3 regions of the Arthrobacter sp. zg-Y40 genome follow, and region 2 is predicted to be linked to each of the others. Evidence: riboswitches for the same ligand, from Rfam matches in the RefSeq annotation. Region 2 holds a riboswitch; each other region holds the start of a gene.
The links. A riboswitch is a leader RNA that binds a small molecule or an ion and turns the genes downstream of it on or off. The one in region 2 is predicted to bind S-adenosylmethionine.

Region 1 (9,701 bases), on a different contig from region 2:
CGTGGATGGAATTGGCCAGTGATTCCCGGATAAGTTCCTGCCGGCGTTCCGGGCCTTCCGCAGCGCTGCCGCTCCCGGCCAGGGCGGGGAACACACCCTTGGTACGTGAATCGGCCAGGGCCGCGGCCTCGGGGAGGAGCAGTTCAACGGCGGCCCTTTCCGTGCCGGCAACCGCCACGTTCACCGCGGCCAGCACGTAGGGGCGCGGGAACCGGTCCGAGGGGCGGAAGGATGTCCGGTACCGTTCCAGCACCTGCCCGGGGTTGTTTCGGAACAGGCCCGGCCCGCCGAAGACCAGGCCCAGGCCCGCACGCGCAGCAATATCGGCACCCGCTCCGGTGGCCAGCACAAAAACCGGGGTTTGGCCGGAGTCCCGCGGCCGCGCCGTGATCGGTGCCGTGCCGTCGAGGTAGGCCAGCAGTTCCGCCAGGTCCGCTTCGAACCGTTCGGCCTCAGCCTTTCCTGCCTTTAGTGCCCGCCGCACCGCCTGCGTGAAACCCACCGAACGGCCCAGCCCCAGGTCAATGCGGTCCGGGTAGAGGGCGGACAGGGTGGCGGCCTGCTCGGCGACCAGCAGCGGCGGATGGTTGGGCAGCATGATGCCGCCGGAACCGATGCGGATGCTGCTGGTCCGGGCGGCAAGGGCGGCCATCAGCACCGCCGGTGCTGAACCGGCAACACCGGCCACGGCATGGTGTTCGGCCACCCAGAAGCGCCGGTACCCCAGCGCTTCAGCGGCTTCGGCACGCTCGAGGACTGCCTGCAGGGCATGGGCCTCGGAAAAGCCCAGCCGTGAGTTGGCGCGGTCAAGGATCGAGAGGGGGACGCGGGTGGGCATACCGGTGGCAACCCTGCACACTCCCCCGGAATTCCGGCTGCTTGTAGGCAGCGCCCCGGGTTTGCGCAAAATCCGGGCGTAACGGGGGCCCTATTGCACGTAATCTCGCGGAAATCGACCTGCAAACGGGTGACCTTCAGCACATGGTTAAGGGAAACCTGCCCGGTTCGGGGCGGAATACGCCGGTTTTCCCGGCGCTTACCCCCGCGGGGAGTGGGACCATTAATCCGTGAGCCATACCCCCAGTAACCCAGGCGTCCAAGAAGCGCGTAAAACCTTCTTCGGCCATCCCCGGATGTTGGCCAATCTTTTCAGTGTCGAGTTGTGGGAACGCTTCTCGTTCTACGGCATGCAGGGCATCCTGCTGTACTACATGTACTACAGCGTCACCGAGGGCGGCCTTGGCATCGATAAAGCCGTCGCCACCTCACTGGTGGGCGCATACGGCGGTGGTGTGTACCTGTCCACCATCATTGGTGCGTGGCTTGCGGACCGGGTCCTCGGATCCGAACGCGTGCTCTTCTACTCCGCCGCGATTGTTGTGCTCGGCCACATTTCGCTGGCCGTGCTCCCGGGCGCAGTGGGACTGGCCGCCGGCCTGATCCTGATTGCCCTGGGTTCCGGCGGCGTCAAAGCCAACGCCACTTCGCTGGTGGGGACCCTGTACGACGAAAAGGATGAACGGCGCGACGCCGGTTTCTCCCTCTTCTACATGGGCATCAACCTCGGCGCCCTGGTCGGCCCCCTCCTCACCGGCCTGCTCCAGGTGAAGCTCGGCTTCCACTACGGCTTCGGCCTGGCTGCCATTGGCATGGCCATCGGCCTCGTCCAGTACGGCCTGACCCGCAAGTACCTGCCCGAGGCTGCCCACCAGGTGACCAACCCGCTGCCGCGCCGCAAGTACGCCACCATGGGCGGCGTTGCCGCCGGCGTTGTGGTCATCGTTGCCCTGGCCGTGGTCTTCGGCCTGCTCAAGGCGGAGAACCTCGCAGTGGTCATGGCGACCGTGGCCATCCTTGCCTCGATCGCATACTTCGTGATCATCCTGCGCAGCCCGAAGGTGGGCGCCGTCGAACGCCGCCGCGTGTACTCCTTCATGCCGCTGTTCATCGCCAGCGCCGCTTTCTGGGCCCTGTTCCAGCAGCAGTTCACCGTGGTGGCGCTGTACGCGGACACCTCGCTGGACCGGTCCATCTTCGGCTTCACCATGCCGGCGGCCTGGGTGCAGTCCATCAACCCGATCTTCATCATCATCTTCGCGGCCGTCTTCGCCGCGGTCTGGACCAAGCTGGGCGACCGGCAGCCGTCCTCGCCGCTGAAGTTCTCCCTGGGACTTGCCGTAATGGGCCTGGCCTTCCTGGCCTTCATCCCGTTCTCGGGCGGCGGCCCCAACAGCACCCCGCTGCTGGCGATCGTCGGCATCCTGCTGCTGTTCACCTTCGCGGAGCTGTTTATCTCCCCGATCGGCCTGTCCGTGGCAACCAAGCTGGCGCCGGAAATTTTCCGGACCCAGATGGTGGCGCTGTTCTTCCTTTCGGTCTCACTGGGCACCACGCTGGCCGGCTGGCTGGCACAGTTCTACGACCCCGAAACCGAGGTCAGCTACTTCCTGTTCAGCGGCGGAACCGCCATTGTCCTGGGCATCGCCCTGGCAGCGGCGACCCCGGCCATCAAGAAGCTGATGAGCGGCGTGCGCTAACCGGCACAACAGTTTCAGTTCCACCAGGACGGCGGCACCGGGCAACCCCGGGGCCGCCGTTCTTTTTGCCTGCCGTCACATGCTTGGCCTGCGCCCGGCGTCGTGGTTAGGATGGGCACCAGCTTCAGGAGACACGGCCGCCAAGCTCCGACTTGGCCGTGCACCAACCCCATGCTTCGCGGGTGGTTCGGATGACGAAGCGGCCTGCACCGCCTTTTCCAGGCATCCGGTGCAGGCAAGAGCACGTGAATCCCAAGGATTATTTCCATGCGCAAAAGCACCGACCGTATCCTGGCCACCCATGCCGGTTCCCTGCCCCGCACCCCCGAACTCCTCGCGGCCAACGCAGCCCGGGACGCGGACCCCTCCGACACCGGGGGCTATGCCGAACTGCTCAGCGACGCCGTCGCCGACCTGGTGCTGCGCCAGCAGCGGGCCGGCATCGACATCCCCAACGACGGCGAGTACGGGCACGCGATGTCCGCGGAGGTGGACTACGGGGCCTGGTGGTCCTATTCCTTTGCCCGGCTCAGCGGCCTGACCGTGGCGGAGACCGGCATCTGGGAGATGGAGCCCGTCCGTTCCGAGCCGGGAAAACCGGTCCTCACCAGCTTCGGTGACCGCCGCGACCGCGGGCGCTTCCGCGAGGCCTACACCGACCCGTCGTCGGGCATCACCACCGGCGCCCAGAAGGTCTTCCCGAAGGTCACCGGCAAGGTGGAATACACCGGGTACGACGCCGTTGCCGGCGACATCCGAAACCTCAAGTCAGGGCTTGCGGCAGCGGGGCTGGAGGAAGGTTTCCTCGCCTCGCTTTCCCCCGGTTCCTGTTCACGCATCGCCAACGAGTACTACGCCACCGAGGAGGAGTTCATCTACGCCTGCGCGGACGCGATGCGGGAGGAATACAAGGCGATTATCGACGCCGGCCTGATTGTGCAGATCGACGATCCGTCCATTGCGGAGAACTGGGACCAGATCAATCCCGAGCCGTCCGTCGAGGACTACCTGCGCTTCACCGAAATCCGGGTTGAGGCCCTGAATTACGCACTGCGCGGCCTTCCCGAGGAGCAGATCCGCTTCCACCTGTGCTGGGGCTCCTGGCACGGACCGCACACGACGGACATCGAGTTTCGGCACCTGGCGGACACCCTGCTGAAGATCAACGCCGGCGGTTACAGCTTCGAAGCCGGCAACGTACGGCACGAGCACGAATGGCGGGTCTGGGAAGACACCAAGCTGCCGGGCGGCAAGGTGATCATTCCCGGCGTCGTCTCCCATGCCACGAACGTAGTGGAGCATCCGGAGTTGGTGGCGGACCGGATTGAGCGCTTCGCTCGGCTGGTCGGCCGCGAAAACGTGATTGCGTCTACGGACTGCGGGCTGGGCGGCCGCGTGCACCCGCAGATCGCGGCGGCCAAGCTCGAAGCCCTCGGCGAAGGTGCGCGGCTGGCCAGCAGCCGTCTATGGTGACCCGGTGCGGGCAGGCTTGGTGTGCCCTAGAGTGGGATTCGTAAGGCTACTGATGAATTACCTTCAAGGAGCTGATGATGACTGATCCGAAAGCCGACGACCCTAAGAACGAGCCCGCGAATCCGATTGAGAACGCGGTGGAAAACCTGATGTCCACCTCCGCGGAAGTTCCCGACGGCAGCGGCAGCCAGGACCACTCCGACCCGCGCACGGAGGTCCACTCCAACCTTGCGCAGGGCCTGAACTCCGACAACGAGAATTTCAAGGCCAAGCACAACGACAAGTGAGGGCTTCCTAGCTGTCCAGCCCGGCGGCGGCCAGCGCCAGCATTCCGCTGGCCGCCGCCAGCAGGCCCAGGCCGCCCAGGGCGTTAAAGGCGCGGCCGCCGTCTTGGCGCAGGCCCCGGCTAAACAGGACCGCTGCGCTCAGCCAAGCCGCCAGGAACACCAGGACCGGCAGGACACCGGCGGCGAATCCGGCGGCCTGCTCGGCCCAGGCCGGGAGTTCGAACTGCCGGCGCTGGCTCCAAAAAAACCAGAAAACCGGGGCGGCGCATACGTAGATGATGTTCAGGACCGCCATGGCTGCCCGGGTGCCGCGGCGCATTCCGGGCTGAAGCTGCGCCGGTACCGCACTGGCCGCCATGGTGTGCCCCTCTCCGCCGCGCCCTCGCGGCTGTCCGATCGAGCATACGGCCGGACGGGCAGCTTTACACGTAGGCAGGCGTCTGCCGCACCTGCCGTTTCTTTGGCATGCTTAGGGGTATGTCTAATCGTGCAGGAAAACCCGCTGAACCATCCGACCTTGTAGATCTCACCGCGCTGTTGGACGCCTATTACGACGTCGCACCGGATCCTTCGAACGTGGCGCAGCGCGTTGCGTTCGGTACTTCCGGGCACCGGGGATCATCGCTGAACGGCGCCTTCAACGAGCAGCATATTGCCGCCATCACGCAGGCGATCGTTGAGTACCGCCGTTCTGCGGGCATCACCGGACCCCTGTTCATGGGCAAAGATACCCATGCCCTGTCCGAACCGGCGCAGAACACCGCATTGGAGGTCCTGGCGGCCAACGGCGTGAACGTGCTCATTGATGCACGGAACGGCTTCACCCCCACCCCGGCCGTCAGCCACGCCATCCTGAAGTACAACGCCTCACGGACGGACCAGTCCGACGGCATTGTGGTGACGCCCTCGCACAATCCCCCCGCTGACGGCGGCTTCAAGTACAACCCGCCCACGGGCGGGCCGGCCGGTTCGGACATCACCAACTGGATTGCCGACCGCGCCAACGAACTGCTGGAAGCCGGCCTGAACGGAGTGAAGCGCATTCCGCTGGGCGAAGCACGCCTGGCCGATTCCGTGGGCACGTACGACTTCCTGCAGAACTACGTCGAAGACCTCCCCTCGGTGCTGAACCTGGATGCGATCCGCAGCGCCGGCCTGCACATCGGCGCCGATCCGCTGGGCGGTGCTTCTGTGGACTACTGGGGCGCCATTGCGGAGCAGCACCAGCTGAACCTGACCGTAGTGAACCCCAACGTGGATCCGCAGTGGGCATTCATGACCCTGGACTGGGACGAGAAGATCCGCATGGACTGCTCCTCCCCGTACGCCATGGCCTCCCTGATTGCCCGCGCCGACGAATACGACATAGCCACGGGCAACGACGCCGACGCCGACCGGCACGGCATTGTCACCCCCGACGGCGGGCTGATGAACCCGAACCACTACCTGGCCACGGCCATTGACTACCTCTACCGCAACCGCTCAGGCTGGAGCGCAGACGCCATGGTGGGCAAGACCCTGGTGTCCTCCTCCATGATCGACCGCGTGACGGCGGACCTGGGCCGGGTGCTGATGGAGGTTCCCGTGGGCTTCAAGTGGTTTGTCCCGGGCCTGCTCTCCGGCGAGACCGCTTTCGGCGGCGAGGAATCCGCCGGCGCTTCCTTCCTGCGCCTGGATGCCAGCCCGTGGAGCACCGACAAGGACGGTCTCCTGCTGGCCCTGCTCGCCTCGGAAATGACCGCAGTGACCGGCAAGACCCCGTCCCAGCGGTACCGCGAACTGACCAACAGGTTCGGCGACCCGGAGTATGCCCGCGTGGATGCCCCGGCTACCCGCGAGCAGAAGGCGGCGCTGGCCAAGCTCTCGCCGTCGGACGTCACGGCCACCACCCTGGCCGGCGAGGAAATCACTGCCCGCCTTACTGAAGCCCCCGGCAACGGCGCACCCATTGGCGGACTGAAAGTGACCACGGAAAACGCCTGGTTCGCCGCACGCCCCTCCGGCACGGAGGACGTATACAAAATTTATGCCGAGTCCTTCAAGGGCTTGGAGCACCTGCACCAGGTGCAGGCCGAAGCCAAGGCCATTGTGGACGGCGTCATCTCCTAGCGATACCGCGTTAACGGCCAAAGGGCGGACCAGGAGGTCCGCCCTTTTGCCGTTAACGGGCGCTAGAGCAGCCGGCGCAGGATCTGTTTCTTCACTCCGTTGTACGGCGGGTACGCGAACCGGAGCGTATCCAGCAGGGTCCCCTTGCTGAAGACCGGGCGCAGCTGGCTGAACGTATCGAAGGAGTACTTCCCGTGGTACGCGCCGGTGCCGCTGGCCCCGGCGCCGCCGAACGGCAGCCCCGGCACGGCCAGCTGCACGGTGCTGGCGTTGTGGTTGATGCTGCCTGCCCGCACGCCGGCCTCGAACGCCTGCCGCGCAGCTGCCGAATTGGTGTACAGGTAGGCGGAGAGCGGAACCGGGCGGGCGTTGATGAACTCCATCGCCTCGTCCAGGTCCTTCACAGTCAGCACGGGCAGGATGGGTCCGAAAATCTCTTCCTGCATCACCGGCGACTGCGGATCCACGTCCGTAAGGATGGTCGGTTCAAGATACAGGCCGGCACGGTCGCTGCGGCCGCCGGCCAGGATTGTCCCGCTGTCCAGCAGCCCCACCAGCCGCTCCCAGTGCTGTTCATTCACGATCCGGCCGAAGTCCCTGCTCTTGGCCGGGTCCTTCCCGAACAGTTCCGCCACGGCCTTGACGAGGTGTTTGCGCAGTGCGGGCGCGGCTTCCTCGGTGACCAGCACGTAGTCCGGCGCCACGCAGGTCTGTCCGGCGTTGAGCAGCTTGCCGAACACCAGACGCCGGGCGACGCCGGCCCAGTTGCCGTCCAGCACCACGGCTGGGGATTTGCCGCCCAGCTCCAGGGTGACCGGAGTCAGGTGCTCGGCTGCTGCCTGCAGCACAATCCGTCCCACACGCTCCCCGCCGGTGAAGAAGATGGAATCAAAGCGTTCCTTGAGCAGTGCGGTGCTGATGTCCTGCCCGCCCTCGACCACCGCGACGGCGTCGGAATCCAGGTAACGCGGTACCAGGTCGGCGAGTACCGCAGAGGTGGCCGGGGCCAGTTCGCTGGGCTTGAGCACGGCCGCGTTACCGGCCGCCAGGGCGCCCACCAGCGGGGCCAGCACCAGCTGCACCGGATAGTTCCACGGCCCGATGATCAGCACCACACCCAGCGGCTGCGGCTCTGTTTTCGCCGACGCAGGCAGCAGCCCCAGCGGCACCGGAACCCGGCGGCTGCGGGTCCACTTGTCCAGGTGCTTCAGCGCGTGCTCGGCCTCGGCCCGGACCAGAGACAGTTCCGTGACGTAGCTTTCCAGCGGGTTCTTGCCCAGGTCCGCTGCCAGTGCGTCCGCCAGCTCCTGTTCGCGTTCCCGGAACAGGCGGATGAGGCCCGTGAGCTGGGCGCGCCGCCACGCCGGCGGACGGGTGCGCCCGGATGCGTAGGCCTTCCGGACCCGCGCCAGGACGGCCGGCACCACTGCCGGGGATTCGGCGGAAAGGGAGGATTCCGGGTCCGGGAAGGCGGAAACCATTTCGCTCATGCCTTGGCCTCTTCCTTTGCGCCATCCGCCGCCGGTTTCCGTCCGGTGAAGTGGTCCATGGACTGGTAAACCTTGAAAACACGGCCGGCCACCACGTCCCAGGCCGGCTGCGGCAGCACATTGCGCAGGGCACTGCCCAGGGCCACGGTCCACGGCAGCTGGATCCGTGCCTTGCCGGCCAGCATCGCCCCCCAGGCCCGGTCCACCACGTGCTGCGGTTCCATCAGCGGGGTCAGCAGCGGCCCGCGGGCACCTTCGAACATCCCGGTCTTGATGTAGCTGGGGATCAGGGTGGTGACGGCCACGTGGCCGTTGCCGGATTCATTCAGCTCCAGGCGCATGGAGTCGCTCCAGCCGATCACGGCCCATTTCGACGCCGTGTACACACTCATCTTGGGCACGGACAGCGTGCCTGAGGCGGAGGCAACGTTGAGGATCCGGGCCGGGGTGCGGCGTTCGATCATCCCGGGCAGGAAGGCCCGGGTCACCTGCATGGGTGCCAGGGTGTTCACGGCCATCACGGCGTTGATGTCTGCCTTCGGGGCGTGCTCCCAGAAGTATTTGCCGCGCACAATGCCCGCGTTGTTGATGAGGATGTCCGGAACGCCGGCGTCGCGGATCACCTTTTCCGCCGCAGCCTCAATGTCCGGCAGTGAACTGACGTCCACCGGATAGGGGTAGACAGCCGATGCGCCCTGCTCGCGCAGTTCGGCGGCGGTGCCTTCCAAGGCCTCGGCGTTGAGGTCCCACAGCACCACCGCGGCCGCGCCTTCACGGACGGCGCGTTCGGCATAAAGCCTGCCCATGCCCATTGCCGCGCCCGTGATAAGGACCACCCGTCCTGAAACTGAAATGCTCATGCTGCTCCATCGTCTAGCGGTACGGATTCAACGTTGTGACCGGTCCGCGCGGCGCGCGGGTCTTATTGCAACGTAACATCCCGGCAATCGTTGCCGGTTAGAATTTTGGTAAAACCCCCTGTCTTCGGAAGGCACAACCATGAGCAGATTCGGTACGGCCTGGACCCTCCATGGAGACGGTAAGACCATCAAGCCCGGCGCCTATGTTGCCCCTGAGGAGCGCCTGAGCTGGCCGCGCACCATCGGCATTGGTTCCCAGCACGTTGTGGCGATGTTCGGCGCGACGTTCCTGGTTCCGCTGCTGACCGGCTTCCCGCCTGCCACCACCCTGCTGTTCTCCGGTATCGGTACGATCCTGTTCCTGATCATCACCGCCGGAAAAGTGCCCAGCTACCTCGGTTCCTCCTTCGCCTTTATCGCCCCCATCACCGCGGCCACCAGCCAGCACGGGCCCGGCGGTGCGCTGGGCGGCATCATCATGGCCGGCGCGGCGCTGTTCCTCATCGGCCTGGCCGCGCAGGTGGCCGGCACGCGCTGGATCCAGCTCCTGATGCCGCCGGTGGTCACCGGTACCATCGTGGCGCTGATCGGGTTGAACCTGGCCGGCTCGGCCCGGACCAACTTCGAAAAGGGGCCGGTGACGGCTGTGGTCACGGTGGCCGTGATCCTGCTGGCCACGGTCCTCTTCCGCGGATTCTTCGGCCGGCTGTCCATCCTGATCGGCGTCCTGGCCGGCTACGGGGTGGCCATGCTGCGCGGCGAAGTGGATTTCGAGGCGATCAGTTCCGCGGCCTGGTTCGGCCTGCCGGACTTCCACGCGCCGAGCTTCCACTTCTCCGTGATCGGCTTGTTCGTGCCGGTGGTGCTGGTGCTTGTGGCCGAGAACGTCGGGCATGTGAAGTCCGTGGCCGCCATGACCGGCCGGGACCTGGACCCGTACGCGGG
Region 2 (9,701 bases):
CACCCCAAGGCTGGTCGACGCCGTGGGCTACATGGGCGCGCACATCACCATCGCCGTCGTGGTGGCCGTCATGGCCGTGATCAGCTGGCTGGTCCTGCGCGAGTCCCCGGCCTGGTCCGCCCCCACGGAACCGGTGCTGCCCAAGATCACCCACGCCTTCACGCTGCGGGTCACCTGGCAGCTGTGCTTCCTGTACGGGGTGGTGTTCGGGGCTTTCGTGGCGTTCTCGAACTACCTGCCCACGTATCTGGGCAACGTGTACGACTATGACGCAACCGCGGCCGGGACCCGGACCGCCGGGTTTGCGGTGGCCGCCGTCATTGCCCGGCCCATTGGCGGGACTATTGCGGACAAGGTGGGGCCGAAGCTGGTCACCCTGGCCTCCCTCGCCGGAACGGTGGTGCTGGCCGTGATCGTGGCGCTGCGGCCGGAGGAGGAACGGGTGTACGGTACCGCGTTCATCCTGATGGCGCTTTTCCTGGGGCTGGGCACCGGCGGCGTGTTTGCGTGGGTAGGGCGTGCTGCCCCGGCGCAGGACGTCGGCACCATTGGCGGCATCATTGCCGCCGCCGGCGGGCTTGGCGGATACTTCCCGCCACTGGTTATGGGGGCCACCTATGATCCGGAAAGCCGCAGTTACTTTGTGGGGCTGCTGCTGCTGGCCGCTTTTGCCGCCGTCGCGTTCCTGCTGACCTTTACGGTGCGCAACGGCGGGCGGGTGGATGAACGGACGCGTACCTGAAAACCGGTGTCCGGCCGGCGGCGGGCGTACAGTCGGGTGCATGGGTGCAACCGAACTGATCCTGATCCGCCACGGCGAGAGCGCGGGCAACGTAGCCGCCACCCGCGCCGGACGTGTTGGTGCCGAACGTATTGACATTGCCTGGCGGGACCCGGATGTCCCGCTCAGTCCCGACGGCGAGGAGCAGGCCGCGGCGCTGGGCCGCTGGTTCGCCGAGCTGCCTGCCGGGGACTTGCCGGATTCGGTGTGGTGCTCGCCGTACCTGCGCGCACAGCAGACCGCAGAACTGGCCGGACTGCCTGGACGCGCCGGGCCGATGCGCCTCGATGAACGCCTCCGCGACCGTGAACTGGGCGTGTTGGACCTGCTGACCAGCGCCGGCGTCGCCGCCCGCTACCCGGAGGAAGCCGAGCGCCGGGCCTGGCTGGGGAAATTCGTGTACCGGCCGCCGGGCGGGGAGTCCTGGGCCGACGTCGCCCTGCGGTTGCGCTCCGTCTTCCGCGACCTCGATGACGAGGAAGACGGCAACCGGGTGGCAGTGGTCTGCCATGACGCAGTAATTATGCTGATCCGCTACATCTGCGAACGGCTGAGCGAACAGGAACTGCTGGATCTCGCCGCGGCCAACAGCGTCCGCAACGGCTCGGTCACCCGCCTGGTGCGGCCGTCCGGAACCGGACCGTGGAAAGTGCACACCTTCAACAGCGTGCTCCACCTGCAGGACAGCGGAGCACCCGTCACCGAACACTCTGGAGATGAGCATGACGTCCACCCCCGCTAAACTCGTTACCCCCGCACTGCTGCGCGACTGGCAGCTCTCCACCGACACTGCCGGGAAGGAGGAGCGCGGCACCGTAGTGGTAGTCGGCGGCGAACGCCGCACCCCCGGAGCCGTGATGCTGACCGGCCTTGCGGGCCTGCGCGTGGGCGCCGGCCGGCTCACCATGGGCGTGGCGGACTCCGTGGCCGTGGCCGTGGCCGTTGCCATTCCCGAATCCGGCGTGGTGGGACTCGCGGAAGCCGACGGCGGCATAGACGGCGGTGCCGCAGGCGGGCTTCTCGCTGCGGACCTGGAATCCGCAGCTGCGGTGGTGATTGGCCCGGGAATGGCCGACGCCGAACAGACTGCGGCCCTGCTGCAATCCGTGGTGCCGCTGTTGGGGGAGAAGACCCAGGTGGTGCTGGATGCCTACGCGCTGGGTGTGCTGCCCGGCCAGCCGAAGCTCGCGGAGGCACTCGCCGGACGGCTGGTCCTGACCCCTAACCGCACCGAGATCCTGCACCTGCTGGGGGATGAAGGCGCGGACGAGGAGTCCCTTGACCTGGCCGAAGCCTCGGCCGAGGTGGCCCGCAAGTATTCGGCCGTGGTCACCGCACAGAACCTCATCACGGCACCGGATGGCTCCAGCTGGGAAGTGCCCGCCGGGAATCCAGGCCTGGGTACGTCCGGTTCGGGTGATGTCCTGGCTGGTGCGGTGGGCGGTTTCCTGGCCCGCGGTGCCACGCCGGAGCAGGCTGCATGCTGGGGCACCTACCTGCACGCCGTGTCGGGGGACCGGCTCTCGGCCTCGCGCGGCCCGCTCAGTTTCCTGGCGCGCGAGCTGCTGGAGGCCATGCCCCCGGTGATCGCGGAGCTGAACTAGGGGGAGCAGGCTGCCCGGGGCCGCTTCGGGCTCCTATCCTTAACTGATGACAGCTAACGAATACCGGGCCCCGTCCGGCCGCCCGCCGGCGCAAATCCCCTGGCTGCCGTACCGCTTCACCCGCAGTGATGCCGTGGCGGCGGGCTACTACGTCCTGTTCCTGCTGTTGCTCAGCTTTGTGCCGATTGACATTCCGGGGCTGTCCACGCTGATCCCGGATCCGCTGGTGGCCGCGTATGTGCTCAACCTGGCCTTCTACGCGGTGGGCGGCGTCCTGGCCCTCATCGCAGCCCGTGCCTATGCGGCACGGGAAGCAAGGATCCTCGCTACCCGGCCGGTCCTTTCAGCGGCGCTGATTCCGATCGGCGTGATCCTCACCATCATCGCTTCCATGGTGGGCCTGATCATCACCGGTGAGGCGGAGACCGCCGTGAACCAGGAGGCCGTGCAGGGCCTGGTTACGCAGATGTCGCCCTGGCTTGTGGTGCCCCTGGTGGTGGTGCTGGCGCCCTTCGTGGAGGAGTACATTTTCCGCCACCTGCTGATCGGCAAGCTCAGCCGCTACTGGAACATCTGGGCTTGCTGCATCCTGTCGGTCCTGTTGTTCGCCTCCATCCACATTGTGGGCAAGGAGTCGCTGTCCCTGCCGGTGCTGATGCCCTATCTGGCCACCGGCGCCGTGCTGGTGGGCATGTACGTGTGGGCCGGGAACAACTTCATGCTGTCCTACGGGGTGCATGCCGCGAAGAACCTGCTTAGCGTGGTGATCATCTATGCCGTGCCGCCGGAGCTGCTGCAGCAGTAGGGTCTCACGGCTGTTTTGGAGGTTCCGCGGACGCCCTCTGTACAGCTGATGCGGGTATTGGCCCTTCCAAGCCGCATCAGCTGTACAGAAGCTGGAAGAGCAGGTGCGCGTCAGCTGATGCAGAACTCGTTGCCCTCGGGATCGGCCATCGTGTACCAGGAGTGCGGGCCCTGACTGGCCTCGTACAGGAAGGATGCACCTCGACCTTCCAATGCGGCCCGGGCTTCGTCCTTGTCCCTGCCCTCCAGCCGCACATCCAGGTGGATTCGATCCTTGACGGTCTTGGGCTCGGGGACGGGCTGGAACAGGATGCGCAGCCGGTCCTCCTGTCCCACCTGATCGGCAGGGCAGATAGCTGCGCCGTCACGCCAGACCCGGACACCGTTGTGCTCAATCACGTCCTCGGGTTTTGCGAAGCCCTGGTCCAGCAAGGACGAGATGAAGCCCTGGTCCGTGGGCTCCAACGTCCAGCCCAAGGTTTCCGCCCACCAATCGGCCTGAGCGTGGGCATCGGTGCAGTCTACGCAGATCTGTATGTTCGTCATGGCCCAGAGCCTAGGAGCGCAGCGCCACCGTCGGCACTGAATTGCGGCCAGCTACCGTCCGCAAGCTAGGAGCCGGGCTTCTCGAGCCGCTCACTTTCGGGTGCCCGGACCGGAGAGCCGTTGCATGGCAGCACCCGCTCCGGCCGGGCCAAGTAGAAAAAAGAGCTCCGGGCTTCGGAGCCAAACCCGCCGGGCACCATCAGCGTGGAATACCGCTGGCACCACTGGGGCGTGTCGACGGCGGCTTCCAACGCGGTTGCGACCGCACCGACATTGTGGAACCACATCAACTGCTGCTGCCCGTCGATAACCAGGTAGATGAGGTCCAGCTGCGGATCCGCGGTGACGGCGACGTCGGCCCAGTGCTCCCAGCCCTGAAGTCGGCGGCCGTGGATCCAATGGATGTTGTGGCCCGGAGCGAAACCGGTGCAGTTGCTCGGGGAGGAACTGTTGAAGTCGGGGTTGTTGAAGCCGGAGTTGCTGACACTGGAAATGCTCACAGTGGGTTCCTTTTCAGGTTGTCCTTGCCTGCAGCGGATGAAGCAGGCCGCTTCGTCATCCGAACCACCCGCCGAACAGTGGGGTTGGTGTGGGGCCAGTCGGAGCTTTTATGCCCGGCGAACCGGGCGAAGGCCACATCTCGTGAAGCTGAAAACTACTGTAGCGGAGGGCGCCGACATTTCGACAGGGGTGCGGGTTTCCGGGTCCCGGGCGGGCTGGGTCCCGGGGCGGGCGCCGCGCGGGTCGGGCGCCGGGCGGGCCGGGTCCCGGGGCGGGCGCCGCGCGGGTCGGGCGCCGGGCGGGCCGGAACGGCGGCAACGAAAACTTCCGCTCGCAGAGCTCGCGAAAGTTATTAAAGCCGCCTAACCCGGCCCGTCCGGTGCCCTGGTGCCGCACCGCGCCTAACCCGGCCCGTCCGGTGCCCGGTGCCCTGTGCCGCAACGACGCTCCGAGCCCCGGGATCCCAGCACCCCCCGAAGGCTGCGGTTAGAACCTACGGGGCCGAGTCCACCACGGAGGTTCTCACCGAAGTCCATGCCGAAACGGTGCCGGCCGGAGCGTTGGGGAAGTCCTGCAGCAGTACGTCCTGTTCGCCGATGACCAGTCCCGAGTCAGGATCGATGATGATGTCGGTCCGTGATGTTCCTTCTGGGTAGGGGATCCCAATGGCGACGCCCGTCCTGCCGTCAACGGTTGCCTGCTTGTCGCTTATGACCACGCCGGGGATCAGTGCAGCGGCCCGATACATGGTTGCGCGCAGGTCGGCGGGGACGGCCCCGGTGCGCAAACCGTCAGCGATGGTTACAAAGGCCTCGGTTTCCGGCGTTTTGCCGGCTCCCTCGGTGCGCTCGTAAATGAGGTCCAGCAGTTCCCGGGGATCCCGGGGCAGGCTTCCGGCTTCGTCGAGGGAGGTGCCGATGATGACCATCGGCGCCTGCCCGTAGAAAGCTCCGCCCGGGCCGCGCTGGATTCCGACCGTCGGGTTCGGCACCCCACCCTTCGGCGGCAGCTGGGCGATCTCGGCGGCCGCCTTCTTGGCGGCGTCGGACGAGGACTCGAGGGGAATCCGCTCTCCGCGGTCCCAGACCCATTCACCGTTCCTGTCTGCCGGTATGTAGAGCTGATCGCTGACGGTTTCCTGCCAGGAAAGGTCGCTGCCGTCGGCCATCTGCTTGCCGCCCCAGGTCAGCTCGGTTGTGTCGATCTTCAGGTACTGGCCGGGCCCCACCAAGGGATCAGAGGTGCGGATAGTGGCGTCAGCCGCGGCGTTCAGGACTTCTGCTGCCTCAGCGGTGGCACCGGGACTGCCGGGCCGGACGACGTCGGCCACCACTATGCCTCCCACCAGCAGAGCCGCAGCGGCGGATGCAAGCAAGAGACGGCGTCGGGCGCGGGGCGCCGTGGTCCTCGGGCCTCCGGCGCGGCGGGCGTTCAGCGGAGGAACGGCGTGCAGGCGGGAGGGCGAGGTGCTTTGCGCCGCCTGCGGAGCGTCCATCACGGCCAGCGACCTGGCTCGGCTGCCGGCCAGCTCCGTTTCGTGAACGGAACGTGCGGGGTCAGCGGATGCAAGTGCGCGGTCAATGCCGCCGGGCATATTGGTATGGCTCATCGTTTCGCTCCTTCTGAAAGTGATTCCGTGTCCAGCAGGCGGCCGAGCGCCTTGCGTGCCCGGTGCAAACGCATCCTGACGGCGGTGGCGCTGGTGTTGAGCAGGTCCGAGACCTCGCTGGAACTGAAACCGTCCCAGTACGTCAGGAGGAGGACCTCCCGCTCATCGGGCCCGAGCCGGGCGAGCGCCTCATGGATGCGGGAGTCGTCGTCGTTCCGCTCGTGGTCGCGTTCAAGCTGGAGGGCTCCGAGGAGGCTCGCGGACCGGGAGGCGGACCGGTCGTGGTTGCGGAGGACGTTTTTCGCGATCCCGAACAGCACCATGACCGAAAGGCTTTCCTCCTGCCCGGTCTTTTCCCAGGCGATCCGAAAGACCTCGGCGCACAGGTCCTCGGCGATGGCGGCGTTTTCGGTTCGGCGCCGGAAGTAGCGGTAGATGCGGTCATGTCCGGCGGCATGGGCGGCCAGGAAACGCTTCTCCCTGTCCACGTCCCGTTGTTCCTTCCGGAAAGTTTCTACACTCATGCCCTGTTAATGTCCGGCAGCCTCCAAAGTGTAACTGCGCGCGCCGAAAGCCCCGGCCGCGTACCAAAGGGAAGCCGTATCGAGCGCAGTAGGTACCGGACACAACGAAGGGGCCTGGCGGAGGCGGCTTTAATATTCCCCGCGAGCTCTGCGAGCGGGGAATTTCGTTGCCGCCGGAGCCAGGCCTCGTAGGTGCCCACGGCCACCGTCCTAGGTGCCGGAGCCAGGCCCCGTGGGTGCCACGGCCACCGTCCTAGGTGCCGGAGCCAGGCCCCGTAGGTGCCCACGTTCCCAGCGAGGCCGGTCAAAGCCAGCGAAAGAGTTACCGCCAGCCTGCCCCCGGCGCCACCAGCTTCACGACGCTTTCCAGCAGCTGCGCGTTGTAGTCCACGCCCAGCTGGTTCGGCACGGTAATCAGCACGGTATCGGCTTCCTGCACGGCGGCGTCGGCGGCCAGTTCAGCAGCGATGACATCCGGTTCGCCGATGTAGCTCTTGCCGAACCGCGCCAAACCGCCGTCGAGATGGCCCACCTGGTCCCGTCCCTCGGCCTGCGCACGGAGCCCGAAATAATGCCGGTCCTCCCCGGTGACCAATGGGATGATGCTGCGGCTGACGGAGACCCGCGGGGTGCCCTGGTGGCCGGCGTCGGCCCAGGCCTGCCGGTACACGGCAATCTGCTCGGCCTGCAGCTGGTCGAACGGGACACCGGTGTCCTCGGTCAGCAGGGTGGAGCTCATCAGGTTCATGCCCTGCTCGCCCGTCCACTTGGCTGTGGCCCGGGTGCCGGATCCCCACCAGATGCGCTCGGGCAGGCCGGGGGACAGCGGATCGATGGGCATGGCTCCGGTGCTGCCGGTCATGGCCGGATCCGCCTGGGCGACGCCGGCACCGGCAATCGCGGCCCGGAACACTTCGGTGTGCTGCCGGGCCATGTCGGCGTCGGTGGATTCCGGCCCCGGCACGTAACCGAAGGACTCATATCCGCGCAGGGCCGGCTCGGGGGATCCCCGGCTGATGCCCAGCTGCAGCCTGCCACCGCTGATCAGGTCCGTGGCCGCGGCATCCTCGGCCATTGAAAGCGGATTCATATAGCGCATGTCGATCACGCCGGTGCCCAGCTCAATCCTGCTGGTCCGCGCGGCCATGGCTGCGAGCAGCGGGAAGGGGGCGGAGAACTGCGGGGCGAAGTGGTGCACCCGCAGGTACGCGCCGTCGACGCCGATTTCCTCGGCTGCGACGGCCAGCTCCACCTGCTGCAGCAATGCGTCACGTGCGCTGGGCGTCCGTGAGCCGAGCGCATTCCGGTAATGTCCGAAGGACAGGAACCCTATTCGTTTCATATCAGCCTCAGCGCCGTAAGGTTCGGCCGTATTCCCGTCCTCCCCGGACTTCCGGGCCGGGCACGTGGAAACGCAGCGGAAGGAAGCAGGAACAGTGCACATCACCTTGGTCCCGGGCTATCAGGGCTCACCGCCGGAGCAGTGGCAGAGCCGGTGGGAAGCCGACCTGCCGGACGTCACCCGCATCGCGCCGTCGTCGTGGGACGAGCCGGAGCTGGAGGACTGGATGTCCGCGCTGGACAAAGCCGCCGGGGCACAGCACGGGAACACCGTGCTCGTGGCGCACAGCCTGGGCTGCCTGGCCGCCGCGGAATGGCTGCTGCGCAACCCGGACGGCGCCCGCGGGGTCTTCCTGGTGAGCCCGCCGGATCCCGTAGCAGCCTCGTTCCCGCAGCCGGCCGGGACGTTCCGGAACCCGCGCTTGCAGGAACTGCCGGTTCCGGGCCTGCTGATCGCCAGTGAGAGCGACCCGTACTGCGCGCTGCCGGCGGCAGAGGTCATTGCAGCGGCCTGGAAACTGCCGTTCATCAATGCCGGCGAGCTGGCGCACATCAACGAAAAGAGCGGCGTGGGCTACTGGGAACAGGGCCGCGACCTGCTCACCGCGTTCACCGCGGGGCTGGGGGAACGGGCCGCAATCGGATAAGAATGGGCACATGCAACTTCCGGTGATGCCTCCCATTGCGCCCATGCTGGCCAAAGCCGCCAGCTCCCTGCCTGAAGGCGAGTATCTCTACGAGCCCAAATGGGACGGGTTCCGGTCCATCATTTTCCGGGATGGCGACGACGTCGAGATCGGCTCCCGCAACGAGAAGCCGATGACGCGCTACTTCCCCGAACTGGTGGAGGCACTCAAGGCCAACCTGCCCGAGCGGTGCGTGGTGGACGGGGAAATTGTGATGGTGGCGCCGGACGGTAAGCGCCTGGACTTCGAGCTGCTGCAGCAGCGCATCCACCCGGCCGCCAGCCGGGTGAAACTGCTCGCCGAATCCACCCCGGTCCGGTTCGTGGCCTTCGACCTGCTGGCCCTGGGAGACACGGATTACACGGACAAACCGTTCGCCGAACGCCGCGAGGCCCTGGTCCAGGCGCTGAAAACGGCGCAGGCACCGGTGTCCGTCACCGCCGCAACGGATGATCCGGAGCAGGCGCGGGACTGGTTTGACCGGTTCGAAGGTGCCGGGCTGGACGGAGTGGTTGCCAAGCCGCTGGATGCTGCGTATGCCCCGAACAAGCGCACCATGGCCAAGCTCAAGCATGAGCGCACCGCTGACTGCGTGCTGGCCGGCTACCGGGTGCACAAGTCCGGCCCGGACCTCATCGGTTCGCTGCTGCTGGGCATTTACAACGACGACGGCGAGCTCACCAACGTGGGCGTTGCCGGAGCCTTCTCCATGGACCGGCGCCGGGAGCTGTTCCAGGAGCTCCAGCCGCTGGTGGCGGGCGAAGAAGGGCACCCCTGGGCGTCGGAGGAGCAGGAGGCCGGCACCCGCACGCCCCGCAACTCGGAAGGCAGCCGCTGGAGCGGCAAGAAGGATCTCTCCTTTGTGCCGCTGCGTCCGGAGCGGGTGGTGGAGGTGAAGTACGACCACATGGAAGGGAATCGGTTCCGGCATGTGGCGAGCTTCGTGCGCTGGCGGCCTGACCGCTCGCCGGAGTCCTGCACCTACGCCCAGCTGGAGGAACCCGTGAAGTTCGACCTGGCGGACGTGCTGGGCAGCTAGCTGCGAAGACTAGCCGCGGCCCCGGCACCCGGTCCGGAATTCGCTGCCGGCATCCGCCAGGATGGCCGCGGTGTAGCCGTCCCGGTAACCGGTCTCGGTGGGATGCAGGTCGAACGGGCCGCCTTCGAAGCGAATCCAGGAATCGGCGGATCCCACTCCGTGTCCGGCGAATTCGTCCACCACGTCCACAAAGACGCCGTCCTCGGGAACCTGTCCGGCGATGACCGCATTCAGGGCGTCGGTTCCGGCGTTGAACAGGGCCTGCG
Region 3 (9,701 bases), on a different contig from region 2:
CATCCCTTCCTCGTTGGCCACCGGGCCCAGGAAGGTCTTGAGCAGGCCGGAGAATTCCTGCGGTTCGGTCCACTGTCCCTTGGTGCCGCAGTTGGCACAGGCAATATCGGCCAGGCCGTTCTCAGGGGCGTGGCCCTTCTTTTCCTCGTAAGCCTCTTCGAGGTGGTCGGCACGGTAGCGCTTGTGGCAGCTCAGGCACTCGACCAGCGGATCGGAGAAGACCTCCACGTGGCCTGATGCTTCCCAGACCTGGCGCGGCAGGATGACGGCCGAGTCCAGGCCTACGACGTCGTCGCGGCCGCGGACCATGTGCTGCCACCACTGCTTCTTGATGTTTTCCTTGAGCTCGACACCCAGGGGGCCGTAATCCCATGCGGACCGGGAACCGCCGTAAATCTCACCCGACTGGAAAACGAAGCCCCTGCGCTTGGCCAGGGAGATGATCGGATCCAGCTTGGATTTGGTCGAAGCCATGGAATGGTACCGCCGTTCTTTTCGTGTATACAGGGCCGCTGGGTGCGGTCCGCTCGTGGTCCCGGGCCCGTCCGCGCAGCTTCAAAGGGCATGCGGGGACAGTGCCAACGGGCAAAGCTTAACTACCAGCTTAAGGCGAGCAGGGCCCGCCCACCTACCGGAGCCGTTCGGTGCGTCGCTGCCCGTCTCAGCGGGGCGTGCCGGCGGTGTCCGGCCGGGAGGAACGGCGACGGCGGAACGGACCGCCGCCGGGCATGTTCCACGGCAGGGTGGCCAGCACAATGGCGGCCAGGGTCAGCAGGGTGCCGAGCACCGTGGCTGCCACCACTGTGGTTCCCGGGGCCGGGAAGACAATATCGAGCAGCAGGGAGCCGATCAGCTGCCCGCCGATCAGGCCGAGGCTCGTCAGCAGCACTCCCAGGCTGCGCACCAGCAGCGCTGCCAGGCCAATAAAGACGCACCCCATCGGGCCGCCCAGGTACAGCCACCACTCTCCCGGCAGCGGGTTGCCCCGACCGGACACAGCCACCTTGATGCCCCACATCACGGCCAGCAGGACGGTGCCGGAGATGAAGTTCACCAGCGTGGCCGTGATGGGAGTGCCGTAGTGCATACCCGTAGTGCCGTTCATGGCCTGCTGGAAACTCATCAGCATGCCGGCCGTCAGCGGCAGCAGCACCGGCAACAACCAGGCGGACGGATCCTGCCCGCCGGTCAGCTTCGGGCTGACAGCCCAGGCCACCGCGGCAATGGTCAGCACCGCTCCCACCACGCGCATCACGGTCAGCGCCTTCTTACCGGCGGGGCCGATCCCGAGCCGGTCCACCACCAGTCCGGTCAGGGTCTGCCCGGCGACTGCGGCCACCGTGAACACGGCCACGCCCAGCACGGCGACGGTAAGGGTCTGGGAAAGAACAAAATAGCCGCCGATCATGCCGGCCAGTACGTAGTAGCGCGGAAAGCGCCGTTCGCGCAGGGCAGGCAGCAACTGGGAGGCGCCGGCGCGCCCGCGCGGAAGGACGACGCTGATGGCGCTCATCACTACCAAGCCAACGGTAAAGCTGACCAGTGCAGCGGCCAGGCCGTCGTCAAGCCGCTGTCCGAGGGTTCCGTTCACGCGCGTCTGGACCGGCATGGCGACGCCGGCGAGGAGGGACAGGGGCAGACCGATCAGCGGGGACATCCGCACAGCATTTGGCACGCGTCCACCCTACCGCCGCCCGCGTGCCCGCCGTTCCCCTGCGTCCGGCGCCGTCGTCATCGGGCAGAATGGAAGCATGAGTTCCCCCGATGCCCAAGACCTGCCCATCCGCGACGAAATGATCCGCCTCGGCCAGCTGCTCAAACTCGCGAACCTGGCCGAAGACGGCATCCATGCCAAGCAACTGATCGAAGACGGCCTGGTGAAGGTCAACGGCGACATCGAGGAGCGGCGCGGCCGGCAGCTGCACGCCGGTGACGAAGTAACCGTGAACGGTGAAACTGTCCGGATTGTCCGCGAAGGCTGACCTTTCGGCCCGGACGGCGGCGCTGGGACGTCCGGATTAGGACGTCCGGGCGCCGCGCAGCACCGTATGCGTGAGGAATTCCTTCACGTGCCCCAGCTCCTGCATGTTAATGCCGTGGCCCATGTTCGAGTACAGGATCTTGGTCAGCGCAGTGTGCGTATTGAGCCAGGCGTGCGTGTATTCGATCCGGGCTGCGTCGATCACCGGGTCGGCCTGGTCCCGGCCCCAGAAGAACGGGACCTTGCGCTCCGCCAGCTCGCCGTCAGAAAAGAACGCGTGGTCCTGCGACGGCACTACAAAACCGGACAGCCCGACGACGGCGGCGAAGTCCCGGGGGCGGTGGCGCAGCAGCGAGGTGGCAACGGCCATCCCCATGGAGAAGCCCAGCATGCTCACGCTGCTGTGCCCGGTGCTGATGCCGTCCAGCCAGTCGGACACGGCGGATACTGAGTCCACCACGGCCTCCACGGAGTAGTCGGCGTCAGCCGTCAGCGGGAACCAGGTGTAGCCGGGGCCCATTGCCTGCGGGGCCCGCACCGAGGCGATGGTGAACTCTGCCGGGAGGTAGTCGGTGAGGCCCATGAGGTCCTCCTCGTTGGCCAGGTGACCGTGAAAAAGGACGAGCAGCGGAGTGCCGGCGCGTTCGGCTTCAGGCTTGGACCACAGGACAACGGGATTCTCGAAAGTCATGGGTCCAATTCTGGCACGCCCTTATTTACAACCTACGGTCGCGTAGCCTGCGGGCCGTTTGCAAGAATTGACCAGTGAGTACAAATTACCTGTCCCAAGCCGCTCCCGCCCCCGAGTCCGGACGACAGCAGCCGCCGGCTCACCTCTGGTCCCGGATGGTTGCCATGGGCGATTCCTTCACCGAAGGCATTGGCGATCCCGACCCGAACAGTCCGGGCGGCAACCGCGGGTGGGCGGACCGCGTGGCCGAGGAACTCGCGTCAGGCCAGCCCGACTTCGCTTACGCGAACCTGGCTATCCGCGGACGGCTGCTCAACCAGATTGTCGACGAGCAGCTGGAACCGGCCCTGGCACTGAAGCCGGACCTGGTGACCATCTGCGCCGGCGGAAACGACGTCATCCGTCCCGGCGGCGATCCGGACCGGCTGGCCGAACGCATGGACGGAGCCGTGGCCCAGCTGCGCGCCGCCGGTGCCGGAGTGGTCCTCTTTACCGGCCCGGACCTCGGGAACACTCCGGTGCTGAGCAGCGTCCGGGGCCGTGCCGCCATCTACAACGAGAACCTGCGGACCGTAGCCAAACGGCACGGCGCCGTCGTTGCGGACATGTGGGCGCTGCGCGAACTGAACGATCCGCGGATGTGGGCTCCGGACCGGCTGCATTTCTCTCCGCTGGGCCATCACACCATTGCGGCCATGGTGCTGGACACCCTCAATGTCCCGCACACCCTGGAACCGCTGGAAACCAAACCCCTGCAGGCCAAGAAATGGCGTGCCGCCCGGTCCGAGGACCTGGTCTGGGCCCGGGAATTCCTCCTACCCTGGGTGGTCCGCCGGGTGCGCCATCAGTCCTCCGGCGACGGTATTTCCGCCAAGCGGCCCGAGGCCGGCCCCATGTTCGGGGCACCGATGCCGCAGGGCGCCGGCGAAGCCGACTAGCGGCCCTGCGCGGCCGGCTGGCCGGTGCGCCCGCGCCGGCCCAGCCGGAACCCGCCCCAGAAGGCAGCGGCGAGCAGTCCCGCCGCCACAAGCAGATACCCCAGCTGCATTCGTCCGGTGAGCATCAGCAGCTTCCCCGGCCCGGTGCTTTCCTCCAGCGGCCCGTAGGCAAACCAGCCGAAGGACTCCACCGGTGCGGTGGCGGCCAGGACGACGCCGGCAACCACCAGCGCCGCTGCCGCCAGCGGGACCATTGAGGCCTTGAGGATCCTGGCTGCCGGGCTGCGGCGGCCGGGCACATCTGCTGCATTGCTCATGGCGGCAAGACTAACCCGCGCCGCGCCTGCTCACTTCTCTGCCTGCTCGATCAGGTTCGCCAGATGGAAGGCCCAGCCCTCACGGTGCGCCTCGGATAACGCCGGCCCCGATTTCAGGGCGGCGAACCCGCTCTCGGTGACGGCGACGTCGGTCGCGCTGCCCTCCCCGCCGTCGTCGTCCGCCGGCGTGAGTTCAAAGCTGACCACTGTGTGCGCCTCCCAGTCCGGAGCTGTCCAGCGGAAGGAAAAAAGGCGGCCCGGGGCCACGGCCAGGACCGTGCCGCTGGCCGTATGCTCCACCCCGTCCTCCATCCAGCGCTCCTGCAGCGGAGAGCCGGGATGCGGCGAGAAATCCATGTCCGGCCACCACGCCGCCCGGTTGTCAACGAGTGCATGCCAAAGGGCCTGCGGCGAGCACTGGGCCCGCCCCTGCAGATGGATCCGGTCAGTCATGGCATTGTTTTCGCACGGATAGGCCCTGCTGGCAAGGGCACCGCCCTGTTGCCCGGCGGGCCCAGTTGATATAGCTGGGACTCCCGGCCCCCACCCGAGAGCAGGACTGCCATGCCCGAAGTGTCCGCCCCGTTTCCCGCCGGCGCCCCGTGCTGGGCGGACCTGGCCAGCTCCGACCCGCAGCGGGCCAGGGAGTTTTACGCCGGGTTGCTGGGGTGGGAGGCTGCTGTGTCCGAACCGGGCGGGTATGCCGACTTCCTCCATCGGGGCTCGGCGGTGGCCGGACTGATGCCCAACTCCCCCGAAACCGCCTACCCGGATACCTGGACGGTATACCTGGCTTTCGGGGATGCCGCCGGTTCAGCGGATGCGGCTGCCGAGGCCGGCGGGCAGGTGATGCTGGATCCGCAGCAGGTGGGGACCAAGGGATCAATGGCCCTGCTCGGTGACCCGTCCGGAGGAACCATCGGCATCTGGCAGCCGGCGGACCATCCCGGATTCGCGCGGATCGACGAGGCGGGGGCACCGGTCTGGTACGAGCTGCTGACCAGCGACTATCCGGCCGCCCTGCGGTTCTACCGGGACGTCTTCGGGTGGGAGACCGAAGTCCTCTCCGATACCGCCGACTTCCGGTACACCACCGTCCAGAGCAACGGCCGGCCAGTAGCCGGCGTGATGGACGGCGCCGCGGACCTGCCCGACGGGATCCCCTCGCACTGGGAGCTCTACTTCGGGCACACCGACGTCGACGCCGCTGCCGACCTGGCCGAGGAACTGGGCGGGGCGGTGCTCACCCCGCCCGAAGACTCCCCTTACGGCCGGATGGTCCAGCTGGCTGATCCCACCGGTGCAGCCTTCTGGCTGATGGAGGCCGAGGCAGACTAGCCCGCCCCGCGGCTCACGCGAAAAACGCCGCCCGGAGCGGGCCGGAAATCTCCTGCGCGTTGGTCAGGAAACCGTCATGCCCTATCGGTGCCCGGATCAGGTGCACGGAGGTACCCCGGGGCAGGGCCGCGGCCAGGTCGGCTGACTGCTGTGGAAAGTACAGCCGGTCCGACTCGACCGCCGCGATGAAAAACTCGGCACCGGTCCCCCGCAGTGCCTCGCGCAGGGATCCTCGTCCGCGCGCGACGTCGTGCCCCGCGAGCGCTTCAGTGAGCACCAGATAGGTGTTGGCGTCAAAGCGGTCCACGAGTTTTTCCGCCTGGTGGTCCAGGTAGCTTTCCACCGCGTAGCGGCCCCTCTGTGCCGGGAGCGCGGAACCGAACGGGTCCTCGGTTCCCTGCGGACTGCGCCCGAACCGGTACTCCAGCTCCGGCTCGGACCGGTAGGTGATGTGCGCAATCCGCCGTGCCAGCCCGAGCCCGGCCAGCGGCGGGGCACCGTTGTAGTAGTCCCCGCCGTTGAACGCCGGGTCCAGCCGGATCGCGGCCAGCTGCGCCTGGGCAAAAGCGATCTGCTCCGCGGTGCTGGCCGCCGTCGCCGCAATGACGGCACAGCGTTTCACCCGCCCGGGTTCGGTAACCGCCCATTCCAAGGCCCGTGCTCCCCCGAGCGAACCGCCCAGCACGGTGTGCCAGGCCCGGATTCCGAGCAGGTCGGCCAGCCGTGCCTCGGCGCGCACCGAGTCGCGGACGGTAACAAACGGGAACCGGGATCCCCAGGGCAGTCCCTGCGGATCCGGGGACGAGGGACCGGTGGAACCGTAGCAACCGCCCAGCATGTTCGCGGCCACCACATAGAACCGGTTGGTGTCCACGGTTTTGCCCGGCCCCACCAGGTCATCCCACCAGCCCGGTTCATCCGTATCGCCGCGGGCCACATGGGTGCTGCCGGTCAGCGCATGGGCAATAAACACTGCGTTGCCGGCATCGGCGTCGAGCCGTCCCCACGTTTCGTAACCGAGGACGACGTCGGGCAGGTAACCGCCCGTTTCCAGGTCGAGTCCGCCAATGGAGGCGAACTGCAGCACCCCGTCCCGGTCGGTGACGGGGTGCTGCAGAGCGGGGTGCCGGATCGCCACGGAAGGCTCAGGCTCCCTTGGCGGCCCGGAAGCCGGCATCGAGGTCCGCCAGGATGTCATCGATGTGTTCAATGCCCACGGACAGCCGCACCAGCCCCGGGCTGACCCCTGCCGCCAGCTGCGCCTCTGCACCGAGCTGGCTGTGTGTGGTCGACGCCGGGTGAATGACCAGCGAGCGCACGTCCCCCACGTTGGCCACGTGGGAATGCAGTTCCAGTCCGTCGACAAACCGCTTCCCGGCGTCCACCCCGCCGTCGATCTCGAAGGACACAATCGCGCCGGTGCCGCGCGGACCGTACTTGCGTCCGCGCTCAAACCAGGGACTGGATTCCAGACCCGCGTACGCCACCGAGACGACGTCGTCGTGCCCCTCGAGCCAGTTGGCAACGGCGACGGCGTTGGCTACGTGCCGCTCCACCCGCAGGCTCAGGGTTTCCAGTCCCTGCGCAACGAGGAACGCGTTGAACGGGGACACCGCCGAACCGAGGTCGCGCAGCAGCTGCACCCGGGCCTTGAGGATATAGGCCAGGTTGGCGCCCAGCGCACCGTTCACGCCCAGGTCCCGGGCATAGACCAGGCCGTTGTAGCTCTCATCGGGGGTGTTGAAGCCGGGGAACTTCTCCGGGTCGGCGGCGAAGTCGAAGTTGCCCGAATCCACGATCACTCCGGCAATGGAAGTCCCGTGCCCGCCCAGATACTTGGTGGCCGAATGCACCACAATGTCCGCACCCCACTCAATCGGCCGGATCAGGTACGGCGTGGAGAGGGTGTTGTCCACAATCAGGGGAACGCCGGCGTCGTGCGCGACGGCGCTGATGCCCTCCAGGTCCAGCACGTCCTGCCGCGGGTTGGAGACCACCTCGCCGAAGAACGCCTTGGTGTTGGGCTGCACCGCTGCCCGCCACTGCTGAAGGTCATCCGGGTCCTGCACAAACGTGGTGTCGATCCCGAACTTCTTCAACGTGTGCCGAAGCAGGTTGTAGGTGCCGCCGTACAGGCTGGGACTGGCCACGATGTGGTCACCGGCATGGGCTACGTTGAGCAGCGCAAAGGTTTCCGCTGCCTGCCCCGAGGCCAGCAGCAGCGCGCCGACGCCGCCCTCCAGGGAAGCGATCCGGTTTTCCACCGCTTCCTGGGTCGGGTTGCCGATCCGGGTATAGATGGGTTCCAGTTCGGCCAGCGCGAACCGGTTCGCGGCGGCCTCAGCGCTGGGAAACACAAAGGACGACGTCTGATAGATCGGCAAGGCACGCGCGCCGGTGACGGCGTCGGGCTCCTGGCCTACGTGGATCTGGCGGGTTTCAAAAGACCAATCTGCACTCATGATGCTCCCTCATACCAGGGGCCGCACAACGCCGTCGTTCCGGTTTTGGGTACACGAACGTGCACACCGGAATTCCGGTAGGGCTGCGGGGCCCGCGCTTGCCGGACGCCCTCTTGGCGTACAGCCAGGTCTTCACCCGGGGCACCCCACCGCGGTTGGAGGGTTGCCGGCCAGCAAGCCGGGGCTATCTGCTGGCACTCATGACCTGCACCTATGAAAACCGATAGCCGGGCCCAGCGCAACCTTCATGACTTTGCGTGAAACCCGGTGGCGCCCCGATCCGCAGTTTCGCTTCCGCCGGCACTGAAATTGGCGGTAAGGAGGTCCTAAGTCGAGACGGTGGTCACAACGTGCCACAATGAGCCGCATGCGCTTGGATCATGTTTCTTACGCCTGTGAATCTGACGGTCTTTTGGCCACCACCGAGAGGATTGCTGCTGCCCTCGGCGCCGACTTCGTTAAGGGTGGCGTCCACCCCCGATTCGGTACCCGCAATATGATCCTCCCCCTGGCCAACAACCAGTACGTCGAGGTTGTGGAGGTGCTCAACCACCCGGCATCGGACAAGGCCCCCTTCGGCCAGGCCGTGCGCCAGCGCTCCGAATCCGGCGGCGGCTGGATGGGCTGGTGTGTTGCGGTGGATGACCTCTCGCCCTTCGAAGAGCGGCTGGGCCGTTCCTCCGTGCCGGGCAACCGGAAGTTTCCGGACGGCCAGGAGCTGACCTGGCAGCAGATCGGCATCAACGGCCTGATTGCCGATCCGCAGGTGCCCTACCTGCTGCGCTGGGATGACGGGACCGAGGCACTGCACCCGTCCAACGCCATTCCCGGCATGCCCGGCTCCGTGAAGCTGAGCTCGCTGACCATTGCCGGTTCCGCCGCCCGGGTCAGCGACTGGCTGGGCACCCGTGTCGAGGAGCCGCTGGACGGCGTCGGCGTCACCTGGATTGCTCCGGCCGGCACACCGGGCGTTATGTCGGTAACCTTCGACACCAGCAAGGGTCCCGTCGAGATCTAGGGTCGGGTTTTCCTGCCGGGTTGGATTTCTGCTGCCGGTTGGAAGCGGCAGCAGCAACCCAAACCGGTCGATTCCTCTAACCTGCCAAACTTTCCACAGTGCGCAACGGCACGCTCGCCGGAAAACCGTGCACGCCGTATGCCTGTTTCCATGGATCAGGAACTTCTCTTTGCGGCCGACACCGCGAACACCCTGGCTAAACCACTGGCGCTGCGCTGCGCCGCAGGCGAATTGGTGCGGATACGGCGGGGCGTCTACGTCGGTGCTGCTGCCTGGGCCCACATGCCCCGCTGGGAACGGGACCGCTTGCGGATTGTTGCGGCACTGGAGAGCGGATCAGGGTCAAGGGTGCTGCTCCAGGAATCAGCGGCAGCAATGTGGGGGATTCCCGTCATCGGTTCCCCACCGGAAGTGCTGTTGCTTGCATCCGACAGCTCCCACGGCCGGCGCCGCGGCGACCTGCGATGGACCAGACGGAAGCTCTTGGAACCACTGGCGTGCCGGGACGGTGTGCAGCTCACGTCCCGCGCCCAGACGGTCATCGATATGGCTGCCTATCTTCCTTTTGAGCAGGCCGTCCCGGCCATGGACCATGTGCTGCGGCCCGACCCGACCCGAGAGTTTCCGTCGCTCAGCAAGGACTACCTGCACGCCGTTGCGTCACAGCTTCCGGACCGGGCGAAGCACTCTCGAGCGGTGAGGGTCATAGATTTCGCCGATGCGCGGTCTGAATCCCCCGGCGAGTCTTTCTCTCGTGCAATTCTTCACAAGCACGGTTTTCCGGCTCCCGAGTTGCAGCACGAGTTCCGTTCCGCCGGTGGGCGCTTCCTTGGCCGTACCGATTTCTATTGGCCGGAGCAAAAGCTCGTGGGCGAATTTGACGGTGCTGTGAAATACGGGCGAGGCACTATGGCGTTTCCGAGTGGAAAGAGCATGCCGCCTTCCTGGGAGACGCT

Region 1: linked by a shared signal. The riboswitch ahead of LJ754_RS06260 (cobalamin-independent methionine synthase II family protein) and the one ahead of LJ754_RS02875 (hypothetical protein) in region 2 are both predicted to bind S-adenosylmethionine.
Region 3: linked by a shared signal. The riboswitch ahead of LJ754_RS16060 (bifunctional o-acetylhomoserine/o-acetylserine sulfhydrylase) and the one ahead of LJ754_RS02875 (hypothetical protein) in region 2 are both predicted to bind S-adenosylmethionine.

The regions. Positions count from the first base shown of each region.
Region 1 is NZ_JAJFZS010000004.1:269,376-279,076, reverse strand. It holds gene LJ754_RS06270 (MsnO8 family LLM class oxidoreductase) at 1-838, opposite strand, end outside; gene LJ754_RS06265 (peptide MFS transporter) at 1,134-2,537, shown strand; SAM riboswitch class IV at 2,660-2,785, shown strand; gene LJ754_RS06260 (cobalamin-independent methionine synthase II family protein) at 2,805-4,010, shown strand; gene LJ754_RS06255 (hypothetical protein) at 4,088-4,297, shown strand; gene LJ754_RS06250 (hypothetical protein) at 4,305-4,655, opposite strand; gene pgm (phosphoglucomutase (alpha-D-glucose-1,6-bisphosphate-dependent)) at 4,775-6,406, shown strand; gene LJ754_RS06240 (aldehyde dehydrogenase family protein) at 6,469-7,896, opposite strand; gene LJ754_RS06235 (SDR family NAD(P)-dependent oxidoreductase) at 7,893-8,756, opposite strand; gene LJ754_RS06230 (uracil-xanthine permease family protein) at 8,896-9,701, shown strand, end outside.
Region 2 is NZ_JAJFZS010000001.1:602,892-612,592, reverse strand. It holds gene LJ754_RS02900 (MFS transporter) at 1-742, shown strand, start outside; gene LJ754_RS02895 (histidine phosphatase family protein) at 783-1,523, shown strand; gene LJ754_RS02890 (NAD(P)H-hydrate dehydratase) at 1,498-2,385, shown strand; gene LJ754_RS02885 (CPBP family intramembrane glutamic endopeptidase) at 2,432-3,190, shown strand; gene LJ754_RS02880 (VOC family protein) at 3,301-3,735, opposite strand; gene LJ754_RS02875 (hypothetical protein) at 3,801-4,235, opposite strand; SAM riboswitch class IV at 4,251-4,383, opposite strand; gene LJ754_RS02870 (CU044_5270 family protein) at 4,730-5,845, opposite strand; gene LJ754_RS02865 (RNA polymerase sigma factor) at 5,842-6,369, opposite strand; gene LJ754_RS02860 (LLM class flavin-dependent oxidoreductase) at 6,692-7,711, opposite strand; gene LJ754_RS02855 (RBBP9/YdeN family alpha/beta hydrolase) at 7,806-8,357, shown strand; gene LJ754_RS02850 (ATP-dependent DNA ligase) at 8,368-9,435, shown strand; gene LJ754_RS02845 (SGNH/GDSL hydrolase family protein) at 9,445-9,701, opposite strand, start outside.
Region 3 is NZ_JAJFZS010000015.1:154,718-164,418, forward strand. It holds gene LJ754_RS16015 (glycine--tRNA ligase) at 1-474, opposite strand, end outside; gene LJ754_RS16020 (DMT family transporter) at 662-1,675, opposite strand; gene LJ754_RS16025 (RNA-binding S4 domain-containing protein) at 1,752-1,982, shown strand; gene LJ754_RS16030 (alpha/beta hydrolase) at 2,019-2,672, opposite strand; gene LJ754_RS16035 (SGNH/GDSL hydrolase family protein) at 2,747-3,610, shown strand; gene LJ754_RS16040 (hypothetical protein) at 3,607-3,927, opposite strand; gene LJ754_RS16045 (SRPBCC family protein) at 3,958-4,380, opposite strand; gene LJ754_RS16050 (VOC family protein) at 4,492-5,265, shown strand; gene metX (homoserine O-acetyltransferase MetX) at 5,279-6,403, opposite strand; gene LJ754_RS16060 (bifunctional o-acetylhomoserine/o-acetylserine sulfhydrylase) at 6,411-7,727, opposite strand; SAM riboswitch class IV at 7,817-7,933, opposite strand; gene LJ754_RS16065 (VOC family protein) at 8,095-8,745, shown strand; gene LJ754_RS16070 (endonuclease domain-containing protein) at 8,896-9,701, shown strand, end outside.